2 regions of the Fictibacillus iocasae genome follow, and region 1 is predicted to be linked to the other one. Evidence: predicted binding sites of a transcription regulator. Region 1 holds the regulator's gene; the other holds the start of a gene.

Region 1 (8,088 bases):
TAGGCATCGCCCTTAATGAGCTGAGCTGCTCGACAGGCTCGTGTGTCGGTCCATCCTCGCCTACTGCCACACTGTCATGTGTCAGAACGTAGGTAACCGGAAGACCCATTAGCGCAGAAAGCCTTACAGCCGGACGAAGATAGTCTGAGAACACAAAGAACGTACCGCCGTAAACTTTAAGGCCTCCGTGAAGGGCCATGCCGTTCAACGCTGCCGCCATTCCGAACTCACGCACGCCAAACCATATGTTGCGCCCACTGTAATCGTTTCTTGAAAAGTTTTTCTCATCTTTCATGAGCGTGTTGTTTGATCCTGCAAGGTCAGCCGAACCGCCGAATAACGCAGGGACCTTTTTAGAAAGTGCGTTGATGGCAGCACCTGAAGTGGCACGAGTCGCAATCGGCTTATCGAAATCTGGCATGTCACTATCCCAGTTTTCAGGAAGCTTCCCAGCAATCGCCGTTTTTAATTCTGCTGCAAGTTCCGGATGCTTATCTTCGTATGACTTAAAGAGTTCATCCCACGCTTGCTGTTTCTTTTTCCCTTCTTCTTTTAATGCTGCAAAATGCTCTGTAACTTCTGAAGGTACGTGGAAGTCTTCTTCAAACGTCCATTTATATGCTTCTTTCGTAAGCTTGATCTCATCAAGACCAAGCGGAGAACCGTGAGAAGCCGACTTTCCTGATTTGTTCGGTGATCCATGGCCGATTACCGTTTTCACTTCGATCAAAGCTGGTTTCGATGTGTCGGCTTTAGCCGCTTCAAGCGCTTTTTCAATTGAATCCAGATCCGTACCGTCTTCTACGAAGAGAACTTGCCAGCCGTATGCTTCAAAGCGCTTTTGAATATCTTCTGAGAATGACATATGAAGATCGCCGTCTAATGAGATGTCATTTGAATCGTAAAGAACAACAAGACGCCCAAGGCCAAGGTGGCCGGCTAGTGAAGCGGCTTCAGATGAAATGCCTTCCATCAAGTCACCATCACCGCATATGGAGTACGTATAATGATCAATAACATCCATGCCGTCTTTGTTATATTTAGCCGCTAAATGGCGCTCTGCCATCGCCATTCCGACAGCCATAGCAAGGCCTTGGCCAAGAGGCCCTGTGGTCGCCTCTACACCAGCCGTGTGGCCAAACTCAGGGTGCCCAGGTGTCTTAGAGCCCCATTGACGGAACTGCTTTAAATCGTCAATTGTAAGACCATATCCAGAAAGGTGCAGCAAGCTGTACAGCAGCATGGATCCGTGTCCTGCTGAAAGCACGAAACGGTCCCTGTTAAACCATGCAGGGTCAGCCGGGTTATGGTTCATGAATTTCGTCCAGAGGCTGTAAGCCATTGGTGCCGCACCCATTGGCATGCCCGGGTGTCCGGAGTTGGCTTTTTCTATACTGTCGATCGATAATGTGCGAATCGTATTGATGGATAATGTATCAATTTCTCTTGCCAATTCTATCATCCCTTCGTATGTATGCATTTTTTAGAATTACATCATATCTATTATCTCATATAAAAACAAGAAAAACAGTTATAGCACGTTGATTATTGTTTGCAACTATGCATCTCATCATACAAAAAGAAGCCTGTAATATAACACAGGCTTCTTTAAAATTTATTCCGCTTTATTAAGCGAGTCCTGGAAACTCACACATCATTCGGTCGCTGTCTTGATCATAATCCATTTTCATGTTATCGACGAGCCATAGCTCATGAGGCTTCACAAAGAAACGAAGGCCCTCTACTTCTTGAACATAATCCTCTTCACCCGGGGTGCCTGGAGCCGCTCCGAGTGAGAATCCGCCGCTGTCGCCGCTTCCTGCATACTTCACGAACAGCCGGATGCCTTCCTTCGCCCCAAGTTCCATATCCCTGTACAGTGCTGCTGCATTACTCGAAATTGAAAATGCCACAATATCACCCTTTCATGTGTTGTTATATAACAGTATATACTTTTCAGAAAATTATGCAACAAAAAAATCCGCTTCTGCACAATGGCATCTGCGGATTTTTTCTTAATGCTTGATCTGACCTTGATTTTTACTCTGCTTTAACTTTTCAGGTGTTACATCCTCACCGTTTGGATCCACAAACGTGATGGACTGAAGATCTGTAACAAATGACTTTCTGAAAGTCTGGATGTATTCTTTTCGAAGAGCTTTTTGTTCGTTGCTTTCTTCTATAGTCAATCCGTCTTTTTTTGCTTTATTCGCCAGTGCGTTTATACGGTCGATTTTTGTTTTTGGAAGCATCATCAACACTCCTTTTCATAGCATCCCTTTATTGGCTTCATACGTCCAGCCTGAAACAACGGTGATGCACTTCCACTATCGTACAAAAAATCGGCGGTTATGGCTACTCTTTTGCTTCTGTTTCCATATATTCAATATATCTTCTATTCACAGTCGCTTTTGAAATATCGTATCCAAGGCCGTTCAACGTTAAAGCAATATCTTTAAACGTGAGCTTTTTTTCTCTCAGCCGAACAATTTCCAATATAGGCGCTTCTTTCTTCTCTCTGCCGCCCTGCCTTAAATTGTGCAGATTTTTTTCCGGACGGTAGCCGTTCTGAACCGCTTTTTTCATCCCGCGGCGGATTTTCATATTATGCAGCTTGCGCTGATATTCCTCAACTGCCGAAACAATCTCAAACACCATTTCATCTGCTTCAGACAGGTTGTATTCTCCTGATCCGGCATAGGTATAAATTTTTTTGTTGAACTTGATCAAATGGTGCAGGATAGCCATCTTTACCTTTCCTCTTCCGATTCTTGTTTCGTCTTGGATCAGCAGACAATCGAATTCGCCTTCTCTGGCCATATCGAGCACTTCAAGCATGCCATCGCGATCTAAGCTGAATCCGCTCGCTGTTTCAGAAATAACCGCTGTCACGTTCAAGTTATGCTGCATGGCAAGTTCCCGCAGTTCTTCAATCTGCCTCTCTAACGAAGACTCTTGCTCCTCTTTATCTGTACTTACACGGGCGTAAAGCACCGCGTTCCGTTTATCACCTAGCTGCTCTTTACCGGAATGATCAGCTTCTGCCCAGGAACGAGCTTCGCTGTATGTAGATTGTTTTTCTTTTCTACCCATGAAATAAACTCCCTTGCTTCTAATGAGTGCTTATGCTGCAGCTTTTCAGAGATGCTCCAAAGAGATTCACCCTCTTGTACTGTCACTGTTTGGTAATGGTTTTCTTCTGCAGACAAGTCAGCTGCTGAAAACACCATAAGCCCTGCCACCATTATAAAGAATAAAATATGAAGTATGCCATTTTTCATTTTTAACCCTCCTGCCGAACGTTCGTTTGTATTTGTGATCTTAATTTATCACAGAACATTTGTTCGCGTCAACTTTTTTCTCGAACTTATGTTTGTATCCTTAGTTTTCCCATGCTATACTTTTTTTAAGAGATTTCAGTAAATGAGGTGGCGTCATGTCTAAATTATCCAGAAGACAGCTTGATATCCTGGATTTCATCAAGCTGGAAGTCAATCAAAAAGGCTATCCGCCTTCTGTTAGGGAAATTGGTGAAGCAGTGGGACTTGCATCTAGTTCTACAGTGCATGGCCACCTGGCACGATTGGAGAAGAAAGGGCTCATAAGAAGAGACCCAACAAAACCAAGAGCCATTGAGGTACTCGGTCTGGAAGATAACTTCGAGGCAAATAAAAGCATCCAGATCCCTGTCATCGGGAAGGTAACAGCTGGTCTTCCAATAAGCGCGGTGGAAAATGTGGAAGATTATTTCCCTCTCCCCGAACATATGGTAGGAGATGATCAAGTTTTCATGCTTAAAGTTGTTGGTGACAGTATGATCGAAGCTGGCATTCTCAATCATGATTTGGTCGTTGTTAAACAGCAGCAGACAGCGAACAACGGAGACATCATTGTTGCGATGACAGAAGACGATGAAGCTACAGTAAAGCGCTTTTTCAAGGAAAAGGATCATATTCGCCTTCAGCCTGAAAATTCATCGATGGCCCCTATCCTGCTTCCTTCTGTAAAAATTCTCGGGAAAGTTATCGGTGTTTATCGAACAATCCACTAAAAGAACCGCCATTTGGCGGTTTTTTTCTTTAAGAATGCATAACTTGTTGATGAGGCTGGCTTAACGTCTTGGCGACAGCCAGGTATTCTATACATGCTTCTTTTCTTTGGACGATTTTCGTCATTTAAGAAAAGAAGCATTTTTGTTTTAAATTTACGGTTAAGGGTATTTATTGAAGGTAATTTCAATAGAGAAAGAAAGGTTGGTAAGATGTGTCCAGTATATACACGCAATCCATGAAGCTTAAATCGGTACATAACTTTGAAGAAGCGGCACAGAACATTCTATATTTCATGAGCAAGCTGATCAATATTAACACTTTATTCGTGGCAAAAAACGATAAACAGGTGAATGAAATTCAGAAAGTGCTCAACCGTGAAGAGATTCTATTAACAGAAGGCACCATTCTCCCCTTTGAAGAAACCTTTTGTAAAATAAGTGTCGACCATGGCCATGAAATATTGACCATTGAAGATATAACGGAAAACCGCCTTACAAAGCACCTGGGTGTTACGACTAACTTAGGGGGAGGCAGCTTCATCGCCATACCCATCTATTACGAAAATGGCGAGAACTATGGAACGATATGCGGCCTTGATAAGAACAAGCTTCAATTTACCGATCAGCATATCGAACTGTTTCAAACGATGTCATCGTTATTAACATATGTTCTTGAACTGGATCGTGCGAATAAAGAGATAAAAGAGCTGTCTGTACCAATCGTTCCGTTAACCAAAGGTGTAGCCATATTACCTGTGATCGGAGAAATTAGTGAAACTCGCGCAGAAATCATTATCCAAACTACTTTGGAGAACTGTATTCAACGCTCACTTGATCATATGATTATTGACTTGTCCGGAATCAGCGATATTGATCAAAATGTGAGCGGGCACTTGCTGAATATCGTGAAGCTGTTAACATTAATCGGTGTGACACCGATCCTTACCGGCTTCAGACCTGACCTGGCAATAAAAACTCTCGACACGTCTATGGACTTTAAAAATATTATCATCGTTAATAATGTGGAAAGTGCCCTTTCCCATATCGGATTCACTCTTAACCGGAATCTTTAGAGAGAAAAACCCCTGATGCGTCTGCATCAGGGGTTTCTACTCTCTTAATACATGCTCATATATTGTTCGCGTTCCCAAGGGTGAACTTGTGTGCGGAACATATCCCATTCGATCTCTTTTGCTTCGATAAAGTGTTCTGCAGCATGCTCACCGAGAGCGTTCATCATGATTTCATTTCTCTTCAAGTTTTCTAGAGCTTCTTTTAATGTAGCCGGAAGATCTTTAATTCCTGCTTCTTCGCGCTCTTCCTTATCCATCACATAGATGTTGCGGTCGATCGCTTTAGGAGCCTGAAGCTTGTTCTTGATTCCGTCAAGACCAGCTGAAAGCAGGAGAGCCATCGCCAAGTAAGGGTTAGCCGTTGGATCTACACTGCGCACCTCAATACGAGTTGAAACGCCGCGCGAAGCCGGGATACGGATGAGCGGGCTGCGGTTTCTCATAGACCACGCAACATAACAAGGCGCTTCGTAGCCAGGTACTAAACGCTTATAAGAGTTAACCGTAGGATTCGTCACAGCCGTAAAGTCTTGAGCGTGCTTCAAGATCCCTGCAAGGAACTGCATCGCTGTTTCACTCATGCCAGTTTCTGTGCTTTCATCATAAAACGCGTTCTCACTGCCTTTGAACAAAGACATGTTCGCGTGCATTCCTGAACCGTTCACACCAAACAGCGGCTTCGCCATGAATGTAGCGTGAAGTCCATGCTTGCGAGCAATCGTTTTGACAGCAAGTTTGAACGTCTGAATGTTGTCACAAGTAGCGATTGCATCCGCGTATTTGAAATCGATCTCGTGCTGACCAGGAGCTACCTCATGGTGAGATGCTTCGATTTCAAAGCCCATGTCCTCAAGTTCTAGCACGATATCACGGCGGCAGTTTTCGCCAAGGTCAGTTGGTGCAAGGTCAAAGTATCCGCCTTTATCGTTAAGTTCAAGCGTCGGCTCGCCTTTTTCATCATTTTTGAACAAGAAGAATTCCGGCTCTGGCCCGATATTGAAATCCGTATAGCCAAGCTCTTCCATCTCTTTTAGAACACGTTTTAAAACGCCGCGAGGATCTCCCGCAAACGGTGTTCCGTCAGGATTGTAGATATCGCAGATCAGACGGGCAACTTTTCCCTTTTCAGAAGTCCATGGAAACACAACAAAGGTGTCAAGATCAGGATAAAGGTACATATCTGATTCTTCGATGCGAACGAATCCTTCGATTGAAGAACCGTCAAACATCATCTTGTTATCCAACGCTTTTTCGAGCTGGCTTACTGGGATCTCTACATTTTTAATTACGCCTAATAGGTCAGTGAACTGCAGGCGGATAAAACGGACGCCTTCTTCTTGCACTTTTTTTGTAATGTCTTCTTTAGTGAATTTAGCCAAAACAATCTCCTCCTAAATGTTGGTTACAAGATTATTGTTTCATAAAACGGGATAATTCTCCCTGTATCAAAGAAGCTTTTCCGAACCTTCCGCCATGAAGCAGCTCGCGTTTGAGCTGGCGGTAAATCGCTGATTCAGTAATTTCTTCTTGATTGTTTTTTTGAGCCTGATGAAGGAGCTGGGCCGCTGCCTGGCTGTTTAGTTCAAACACGCGTTTGATTCCGGCCATGTTCACGCCTTGTTCAAGCAGTGTTTTGATCTCAAGCAGCTTATCAACGTCATTGAAAGAAAACAGCCTGCGGTTTCCATCAGACCGTGCCGGATGAATCAGCTCATGTTCTTCATAATAGCGGATCTGGCGTGCTGACAGCTCGGTCAGCTGCATGACAATGCTGATTGGAAACAGCGGCATATTTCTTCGGTTATGGTCATTCATAATGTGCGCCCTCCCTTCAACTAATGATATCTTATGTGATATCTTCTAACATGTCAACACATGTGAGGAAAATTAACATTATTTTTTTCTGATGCACCCTAAAGTGAGCTGACTAAACAACATTCTCCTGTTTTGAAACAAAAAAACGGACTAACAAATTTGACTGTGCCATTGTTAGTCCGTTTATGATTACTTTATTCGCTCACTGCAATCATTTTCTTGTCGAGCAGCTCGTCTACAGCTGAAAGGATGGATATTTTCACATGTTCGTATGTTAATCCGCCCTGAACGAACGCAATGTATGGCGGTCTGAGCGGTCCATCTGCTGTAAGTTCGATGCTGGCTCCTTGGATGAACGTTCCTGCAGCCATGATCACATCATCTTCATATCCTGGCATGTAGCCAGGATATGGTACAGCAAAACTGTTTACAGGAGACGATGTTTGAATCGCCTGGCAAAACGCGATCATCCTTTCTCTGTCGTGGAAGATGACTGATTGAATCAAATCGGTCCTTTTGCTGTCATAAGCAGGGTTTGTGCTCATCCCAACGCTTTCAAGAAAGGCCGCTGTGAATACTGCCCCTTTCAAAGCTTGAGCTGTAACGTGAGGCGCCAGAAAAAAACCTTGATACATTTCAAGCAGACTATAAAGAGAGGCCCCTGCCTCCGTTCCGATGCCCGGAGAAGTCAGGCGGAAGCCGCAGCGTTCTACAAGGTCCTTTCTTCCTGCTATGTACCCTCCCGTTTTCGCAAGCCCTCCTCCAGGGTTTTTGATTAAAGATCCAGCGATCAGGTCAGCACCTGCTTCAATCGGCTCTTTTTCTTCCACAAACTCGCCGTAGCAGTTATCAACGAAAACAATGACGTCAGGCTTGATGGATTTAACAAACCCGATCATCTCAGTGATTTGGGCTATCGTGAACGATGGACGGTCTGCATATCCTTTTGAGCGCTGTATGCCGATCATCTTCGTATTTTTATGGATCATCCGTCTTACGGCTTCGTAATCGATTTCGCCGTCTGGCGTGAGATCTGCATGCTGATAACCGATTCCAAGCTCTTTTAGCGAGCCTGTACCTGTCCCTCTAAGTCCTACGATCTCTTCAAGAGTGTCATAAGGTTTTCCTGTAATATAAAGAAGTTCATCG
Region 2 (8,088 bases), on a different contig from region 1:
AAGAATCGCAACGAGCGAAACCTCTGGAATATCGAGCCCTTCCCGCAGCAGGTTGATCCCGACCAGCACATCGAACACGCCAAGACGCAGATCGCGTATGATCTGAATTCGCTCTAGCGTCTTGATCTCAGAATGCAAATAACGCACTTTAATGCCTAGCTCAAGCAGGTAATCAGTCAGATCCTCAGACATTTTTTTCGTTAATGTCGTCACTAACACTCTTTCGTTGTTCTCTGTGCGGGCATTGATCTCACCGACAAGGTCATCGATTTGGCCTTTGATCGGCCGCACTTCGACCGTCGGATCAAGCAGTCCAGTCGGACGGATGATCTGCTGAATCGGTTCTGGCGCATGCTCGAGCTCATAAGGACCAGGTGTGGCTGATACATAAATGTGCTGGAACTTGTTGTACCGCTCGAATTCATCAAATGTCAGCGGCCTGTTGTCCTTCGCTGATGGCAATCGGAATCCGTGTTCAACAAGCACGTTCTTTCTCGCCTGGTCACCGTTATACATCCCGCGAATTTGCGGCAGTGTAACGTGCGACTCGTCGATCACGATAAGCGAGTCATCTGGAAAATAATCGAGCAGCGTATACGGTGTGCTGCCGATCGGCCGGAGCGTCAAATGCAACGAATAGTTCTCGATGCCTGAGCAGAAACCCATCTCGGCCATCATCTCAAGATCATAGCGCGTGCGCTGCTCCAAACGTTGCGCTTCTAACAGCTTACCCGCTTCGTTCAGCTCTTTTAAGCGTTCTTCCAATTCGGCTTGTATTCTGACGATCGCAAGCTTCATCTTTTCTTCGCGTGTAACGAAGTGGGATGCCGGGAAGATGGCCACATGGCTGCGTTCGCCGAGTATTTCTCCGGTTAACGCATCCACTTCAGTGATGCGGTCGATCTCATCACCGAAAAATTCAACGCGCAAACAATGCTCATCACGTGATGCCGGAAAGATCTCGACAACGTCTCCGCGAACACGGAACGTTCCGCGTGTGAAGTTGATGTCGTTTCGGTTGTATTGCGTATCAACCAGGTCACGCAACAGCTGGTCGCGGTCCTTCTCCATGCCTGTGCGCAGTGAAATCACGAGGCTTTTGTATTCTTCCGGCGAACCGAGGCCGTAAATGCAGGAAACCGATGCGACGATGATGACGTCGTTGCGCTCGAACAAAGATGATGTCGCCGAGTGGCGGAGCTTGTCGATCTCATCATTGATGCTCGCATCTTTTTCGATATAGGTGTCCGAATGCGCGATATACGCTTCCGGCTGGTAATAATCATAGTACGAAACAAAATACTCAACAGCATTGTTCGGAAAGAACTCCTTCAATTCGCTGTAAAGCTGTCCGGCCAATGTTTTGTTATGGGCGATCACAAGCGTCGGCTTGTTCACTTCCTTGATCACATTGGAGATGGTAAACGTCTTTCCTGTACCGGTCGCACCGAGTAAGGTCATTTTCTTTTTGCCTTCATTCAGCCGTTCTATCAGCTGCCTTATGGCTTCTGGCTGGTCGCCCTGAGGCGTGTATTTTGATACAATTTCAAACGGTTTGCTCAACGTTCTGTACCCCCGTTCCTAAAATATGGCTGTAAAAAGTATAGCATATGAATTAGGCGTTTTCCTAATATTTACGAACAGATATTCGCAGAAATTATTGGGAACTTTTCAAATCATTATTCTTTCGTTAGACTGAAGAAGGAAACGATAAACATTTGAAAACTTTGTTTTATTAAAGAAATCAGCGAAGCTGTTGATCTGCGTTACAGGTGCACGCTTTCCGCGGGGTGAGCGGTGAGCCCCTTCGCTAGCCAAGCGCCATTGAAGGGTCTCACCTGTCTCACTCATCCCGCTGGAGTCGGCACCTTTCACTCCGATCAACTTTCAGTGAAGTATTCGAAGGTGATTTAAGTCATTCAGAATATTACTTTAACAATCATACAAAAAATGCTTTAAGAGTCTAAGGATCACATGCAACAATTTTTAGGTAATAGCCTTTAATACTAAAGGAGATACATTATGGAAAGTATCTATGTTTTGGTTGGGATGGCGATTGGTGTGCTGTCTGGTTTTTTTGGTGTTGGGGGCGGGTTTATTTTGACGCCGCTGCTGATTTTGTTTGGGTTCCCGCCTGTTACGGCGATTGGGACGAGTCTGATGTATTCGATTGGCACGAGCGTTTCTGGCGTGTATGCTCATTTGAAAATGAACAATATTTTTTGGAAAACGGCTGCTGTCCTTGGCGTGATAGGGGTGGCGGCCACACAGGCGGCTCATCCTCTCGTATTGTGGCTTGAGGCGGAAAAGCTGGACAAGACGGTCATCCCCATTCTTTACATCATCTTGCTCGGCTATTTTGCTCTTTCCCTGTTAATGAAGTCTTCAAAACAAGAAGGCGGAAGAGGAACGTTTCGATTTTCTTGGGCAAAAGCGTTATTTATCGGATTTACAGGCGGTTTTCTCTCCACGACGCTTGGTGTTGGCGGCGGGTTTATCATGGTGCCATTGCTCATTTCAATGATGCATCTTCCCGCGCGCAAAGCGGTAGGGACAAGCCTTGTGAGCGTGTTCGCCATCGTGACAGCAGGCTTCATTTCGTACGCGTACTCTACACCGCTTGACTTTAAGCTCGGCGCGTTCTTGATTATCGGTGCCCTTATCGGCGGACAGCTGGGTGCGAAGCTGACTTCCATCTATGATGACAGACAGATCAAGAACTACCTCGGACTGCTGTATGTGGTCACGCTTCTATCTGTAGTGATGAAGCTGATGAACCAGGACGAAGCGGGCATCATGGTGCTCGGCGGATATGTTTCCTTTCTATTGTTGCTTTTCGTAAAAGACACGATTTCTTATCAGCGGCGAAAAACGTCTCCTACCAACTAGGGGACGTTTTTTAATTAAAGAAAACTTGGCTGACGCCTTGTCTTTTAGTCAGCCTTAGTTGCCCTTTTTTATATTTTTTTCCTAAACTTTTTGACTGCGTCGAATTCCTTCACTGTTAAAAAGTTATCTTTCTTAAAGTAAAAAAAATAGACGGCAGAAATTATCCGCTGTCTATCTTACTTTTTTATTTTGTTTTTTAAAGATTTTCAGGCCGAGCCAAAAGCCTACTGCGGTCGAAACGAGCGCAATAATCTGCTGTCCCAGCGGGCGATTAAAACCGTCGAAGCCGAAAACTAGAATCAGCAGCGTAATCAATAATGGTACATATTTGGAGAACAGGACACGGTTAAACAATAGCAGAAAAAATACCGGCAGCAGACCTGCCAGAATATACTCAAGCATGAATCAAAATTCCCCTCTCACTGCCGCACACCAGCGGCAGACTTCACTCATACCCTCTATTATAAACGAAAAGTAGTGAACTGTTGCGAATGATGTGTGAAGAATTTGAAGCAGCCTGTCTATCATCAGTAAAATAGTTTGTTCATGCAAACAAAATACCCCCTTGTGCCGCTGCCAAGGGGGTGATTCATTTACTCGCTGATGATTTTTTTATCGCGGCTTAGTATCTCAATCTTGTAATCATCTCCTCGCACTTTTTTCTTCATCTCATCTTCCTGAAGAAATTGTATGACCTTGTTATGCAGGTCACGTGCGAAGGATTCAGCATCTGGATCGGTGCTCTTCACTTCTGTCCGAATCTCAATTCGTGGTGAAGGATGTACCGAATAACCGAGTCCCGTAACGCGATAATCCTTCTTGCCCATCAGGTCAACGCTGATCGCGCTAAGAATATCGGACCATCTGCCTTCTTGCTCCTGTTTCGCTAGATTGATTTTATATACTTCGATCGGCATTTCCTTAAATCCAGCATCCTTCACCGTGCTGCGTATAAGGGATTTTATTTCCGGCACTCTTTTTTCTGTATCGACTATCTCTATTTGAACCCGCTTGTCATCTAGATCAGGGGAAGCTGTGTTCACATCCACTTGCCTTACACTTATTCCTGCTTTAGCAAGAGCAGCTTTAATGCTTTCACGCAGCGTTTCGGCGTCCTTTTCCCACTGCATCCACTCTGGACTTTGCGGCTCATCAACATATTCTATCGATTGATAAACCTTCACTCGGTAGGCATCCAGTCCGTTTTTCGCTAACAAGGATTCTGCTATTTTTTCCACTTCGTATTTCACTTTTCGATAATACTGATCTGAACCAACTATACTGATCATCATTTCTTTTTTCGGCTGATATGTTACTCCCACAGCATCAATGTTGTACTTCTTCTCTCTCAATTCCTCGTGAACGAGTTGAACAGGATCCTTTTCATGAAACATGAGGCTGAGCAGCGGCAGCTTGGAGACGGTCTCTGCAAATGCGGGTGAGATGTTTACAGCTGTAAAGAAACTTCCGATAATAACAGCTGCGGCTATAGCCGTTCCCATCACCTTGTTAATGGGTTTTCGCACCGATTTTTTCTTCTGTAATTCATTTGAAATCCTGTTTTTCAGCTTTTGATCGAACGTGATTTCCCGCAGCACCGTCGTTTTCATCATCTTTTCTAAATGGTTCAGCTTATCTTCCAAATTGTCCGCCTCCCTCGTACTTCTTCTTCAACATCTGCCTTCCTCTAAGAAGCCTGCTTTTCACAGTATTAGGTTTCAAAGAAAACAAGGTGCTGATGTCTTCAATTTTCATGTGTTCAAAATAATGAAGATAAATCATTTCACGATAGTTGACGGGAAGTTCCAGGACATGCTGTGATAGTTCATGTGCCTCCAATTTTTCGACCAAAATGGTGTCCGGACTTTTATCACGGCCTTCGTGTTCATCAAACAGCAAGCTCGTGAATTTTCTGCTTCTGAACGCCCACGTTTTCATCACATCCTTACAGCGGTTAACGGTAATCCGATAAATCCAAGTTTTAATGGATGACTCTCCCCGAAACTGGTGCAAGCTCTTATAACAGCTGATAAAGACATCCTGAGTGATATCCTCTGCTAAGCCTCGATCTTTCACATACGAGAATGCCAGCCACAAGACACGCTGTCCGTATGTATCCATTAGTTCATCGAGTGTATACTCATCTTTTGTAAGTAATGGTTCCTTCTCTTTTTCGTCCCGTATCGCCAATGCGTCATCCCCCTTTCACACATACTGACGAAAACTTTAACGTGCGGTTGCATTAATTCATAAAGAAAGAGCAGAATATCTGCTCACGAACGAAAGTTTATTTAACCTTTAAGTTCTCTTAAATAATAAATGTAATCCGTCGATGCACCTGGAATACCTTGCTGGCGCAGCATCGCTGACAGATTGCCACGGTGATACGTACCATGGTTCACGAGGTGTATGAACAGCTCTTCAACGGTGTTCTGAAAGGCTTCCCCCTGTGATGTGTTATACATAATGACTTCACTTGCGACCACGCTGTTTATGTAAAATGTCATCTCTTCGTGCAATGTTGACAGCTTCTGCCTCGCCTCATTTGGTGATTCCGGATAGACTGCACATGCATCTCTCCCTGTCATCCGAGAAAACCAGAGATACTCCACCTCGATCAGATGATCAACAACCGCTTTAATAGAAGGAAATACACTGACAATTTCCTTATTAAAAACAACCGCCGCCTCAGTCTCCAAGTGCTGCATCATTTTTTCAGTAGCCCAGACATGATAAGCAAAAAGCTGCTGTATCGATTGTTCCACGTTCCTCATCCTTTCTTTTTAAAAAACGACCTCATATGTCAGGTAAAACACATAGAGTGAAGCACCAAACATCGCAAGCATCACAGCTGCCATCACATAGCGCAAACGGTACAATGTCTGTGAGGAATAAGACTCTCTTTTCATCGCCTTGGACATCTCTGGCCGCAAAATTTTCAAACCATAAACAATGATGGGCGCGATCACGGCCATCGCTGCAACAAACAGCACCTTATTAATAGCAATCATCTGATGGTTTGATAACACCTGCTGCAGTCCAATTACAGCTGCAGCAATCAAATAAATCACTAGTCTCGCATAGTTCATATAGCGTTCCATCAGCTTTCCTCCTGCTAAAACAGTCTACTTTGACTATAATGGATGCCCCCTAATATTTCCATCCAAGAACATTACACAACAAAAAGGCGCCTATCCACTTTTTCAAGAGGACAGGCGCCTGATGCATTATTTATACAGCTGTTCACGCTGTTTTTTGATTTCTTCGTTTTCAAGATACTCATCATACGTCATCTGCTTATCGATCAAGCCGTTTGGCGTGATCTCAATGATGCGGTTCGCGATCGTTTGAACGAACTGGTGGTCATGCGATGTGAAGAGCATCGATCCTTTGTAAGACGTCATCCCGTTGTTGAGCGCTGTGATGGATTCTAGATCCAAGTGGTTCGTCGGCTCATCCATGATCAGGACGTTGGATCCGCTCAGCATCATTTTAGAAAGCATGCAGCGAACCTTTTCGCCTCCAGAAAGAACGGTACACTTCTTGAGTACTTCTTCACCTGAGAACAGCATACGGCCAAGGAAACCGCGCAAGAAGCTTTCACTTTGATCATTAGGAGAATATTGACGCAGCCAGTCAACAAGGTTCAGTTCACCGTTCTCGAAATACTGCGAGTTGTCTTTAGGGAAGTACGCTTGAGACGTTGTTACGCCCCATTTAAATGTACCGCTGTCCGCTTCCATCTCGCCCATCAGAATCTTGAACAATGTTGTGTTCGCGATTTCGTTTTTTCCGACAAACGCGATCTTGTCATCTTTGTTCATGATGAAGCTTACGTTATCAAGCACTTTTTCGCCATCGATCGTCTTCGTCAGTCCTTCCACACGAAGAAGGTCGTTTCCGATCTCGCGTTCGATGCTGAAGTTGACGAACGGATATTTACGTGAAGAAGGCTTGATGTCGTCGAGCGTGATTTTATCCAATAGCTTCTTTCGAGAAGTCGCCTGCTTGGATTTAGACGCGTTCGCCGAGAAACGAGCGACGAAGTTCTGAAGCTCTTTAATTTTCTCTTCTTTTTTCTTATTTGCATCTGACTGCAAACGCTGCGCCAGCTGGCTGGACTCATACCAGAAGTCGTAGTTACCGACATAAAGCTGGATACGGCCGAAATCAAGATCCGCCATGTGCGTACAAACCTTGTTCAGGAAGTGACGGTCATGGGATACAACGATAACGGTATTCTCGAAGTTGATCAAGAACTCTTCCAGCCATTGAATCGCTTGAAGGTCCAAGTGGTTTGTCGGCTCATCCAGCAAGAGGATGTCCGGCTTGCCGAATAGCGCCTGCGCTAATAGCACTTTCACCTTGTCAGATCCAGACAGATCAGCCATCAGCTTGTCGTGAAGATCTTCACCGATTCCAAGACCTTTAAGAAGGATCGCCGCTTCCGATTCCGCTTCCCATCCGTTCAGCTCAGCGAATTCGCCTTCAAGCTCAGCGGCACGCATGCCGTCTTCGTCTGTGAATTCTGCTTTCATGTAGATAGCATCCTTCTCCTGCATCACTTCATAAAGACGCGCGTGGCCCATGATAACTGTCTGCATGACCGTATGCTCTTCGTATTCAAAGTGGTTCTGCTTCAATACAGCGAGACGCTCGCCCGGCGTGATGATAACATCACCAGTCTGCGCTTCGATCTCACCAGATAAAATTTTCAGGAACGTGGATTTACCCGCACCGTTCGCTCCGATTAAACCGTAGCAGTTGCCCGGTGTAAATTTAATATTCACGTCTTCAAACAGCTTGCGGTCGCCGTAGCGAAGACCAACGTTAGAAACAGTAATCATGTTTTCAAAACTCCTTTACACTCATGTCACCGCTTATTGTACCATACTTTGTGCGATAGGAAGAAACCACGCCGCATATCCAGAGAATTCTATTTATGGGGATAAGGTGGGTTTTCGGCACAGCGTTGACGGTTATTCTTGGCTAGCATTTTCGCTTTTGTATTCTAAAATATCTCCTGGCTGGCAGTCCAAAGCCTTACAAATCGCATCCAGCGTGGTCATTCTGATCGCTTTTGCTTTTCCCGTTTTCAGGTTAGAGATGTTGGCCATCGTGATTCCCACTCTTTCTGAAAGTTCGGTCACGCTCATCTTTCGTTTTGCGAGCATCACATCGATATTAATAACAATCGCC

What was found. The regulator LexA, encoded in region 1, represses DNA repair genes until DNA is damaged. The targets are predictions, from matches to a motif close to CGAACATATGTTCG.
Region 2: a site for LexA is predicted at 1,638-1,651, ahead of uvrB (excinuclease ABC subunit UvrB). Genes of this name have one in related genera too.

What each region holds. Positions count from the first base shown of each region.
Region 1 covers NZ_JBHTCP010000016.1:268,798-276,885, reverse strand. Annotated here, with positions in the region: gene tkt (transketolase) at 1-1,462, opposite strand, end outside; gene ACFQPF_RS11295 (HesB/YadR/YfhF family protein) at 1,629-1,913, opposite strand; gene ACFQPF_RS11290 (DUF896 domain-containing protein) at 2,016-2,255, opposite strand; gene ACFQPF_RS11285 (YneB family resolvase-like protein) at 2,356-3,093, opposite strand; gene yneA (cell division suppressor protein YneA) at 3,012-3,281, opposite strand; gene lexA (transcriptional repressor LexA) at 3,437-4,051, shown strand; gene ACFQPF_RS11270 (STAS domain-containing protein) at 4,264-5,124, shown strand; gene glnA (type I glutamate--ammonia ligase) at 5,169-6,503, opposite strand; gene ACFQPF_RS11260 (MerR family transcriptional regulator) at 6,535-6,939, opposite strand; gene ACFQPF_RS11255 (methionine gamma-lyase family protein) at 7,134-8,088, opposite strand, start outside.
Region 2 covers NZ_JBHTCP010000009.1:182,587-190,674, forward strand. Annotated here, with positions in the region: gene uvrB (excinuclease ABC subunit UvrB) at 1-1,563, opposite strand, end outside; gene ACFQPF_RS05100 (sulfite exporter TauE/SafE family protein) at 2,023-2,889, shown strand; gene ACFQPF_RS05105 (DUF2198 family protein) at 3,061-3,291, opposite strand; gene ACFQPF_RS05110 (DUF4030 domain-containing protein) at 3,483-4,532, opposite strand; gene ACFQPF_RS05115 (sigma-70 family RNA polymerase sigma factor) at 4,522-5,079, opposite strand; gene ACFQPF_RS05120 (DinB family protein) at 5,181-5,654, opposite strand; gene ACFQPF_RS05125 (hypothetical protein) at 5,673-5,990, opposite strand; gene ACFQPF_RS05130 (ABC-F family ATP-binding cassette domain-containing protein) at 6,117-7,736, opposite strand; gene ACFQPF_RS05135 (helix-turn-helix domain-containing protein) at 7,869-8,088, opposite strand, start outside.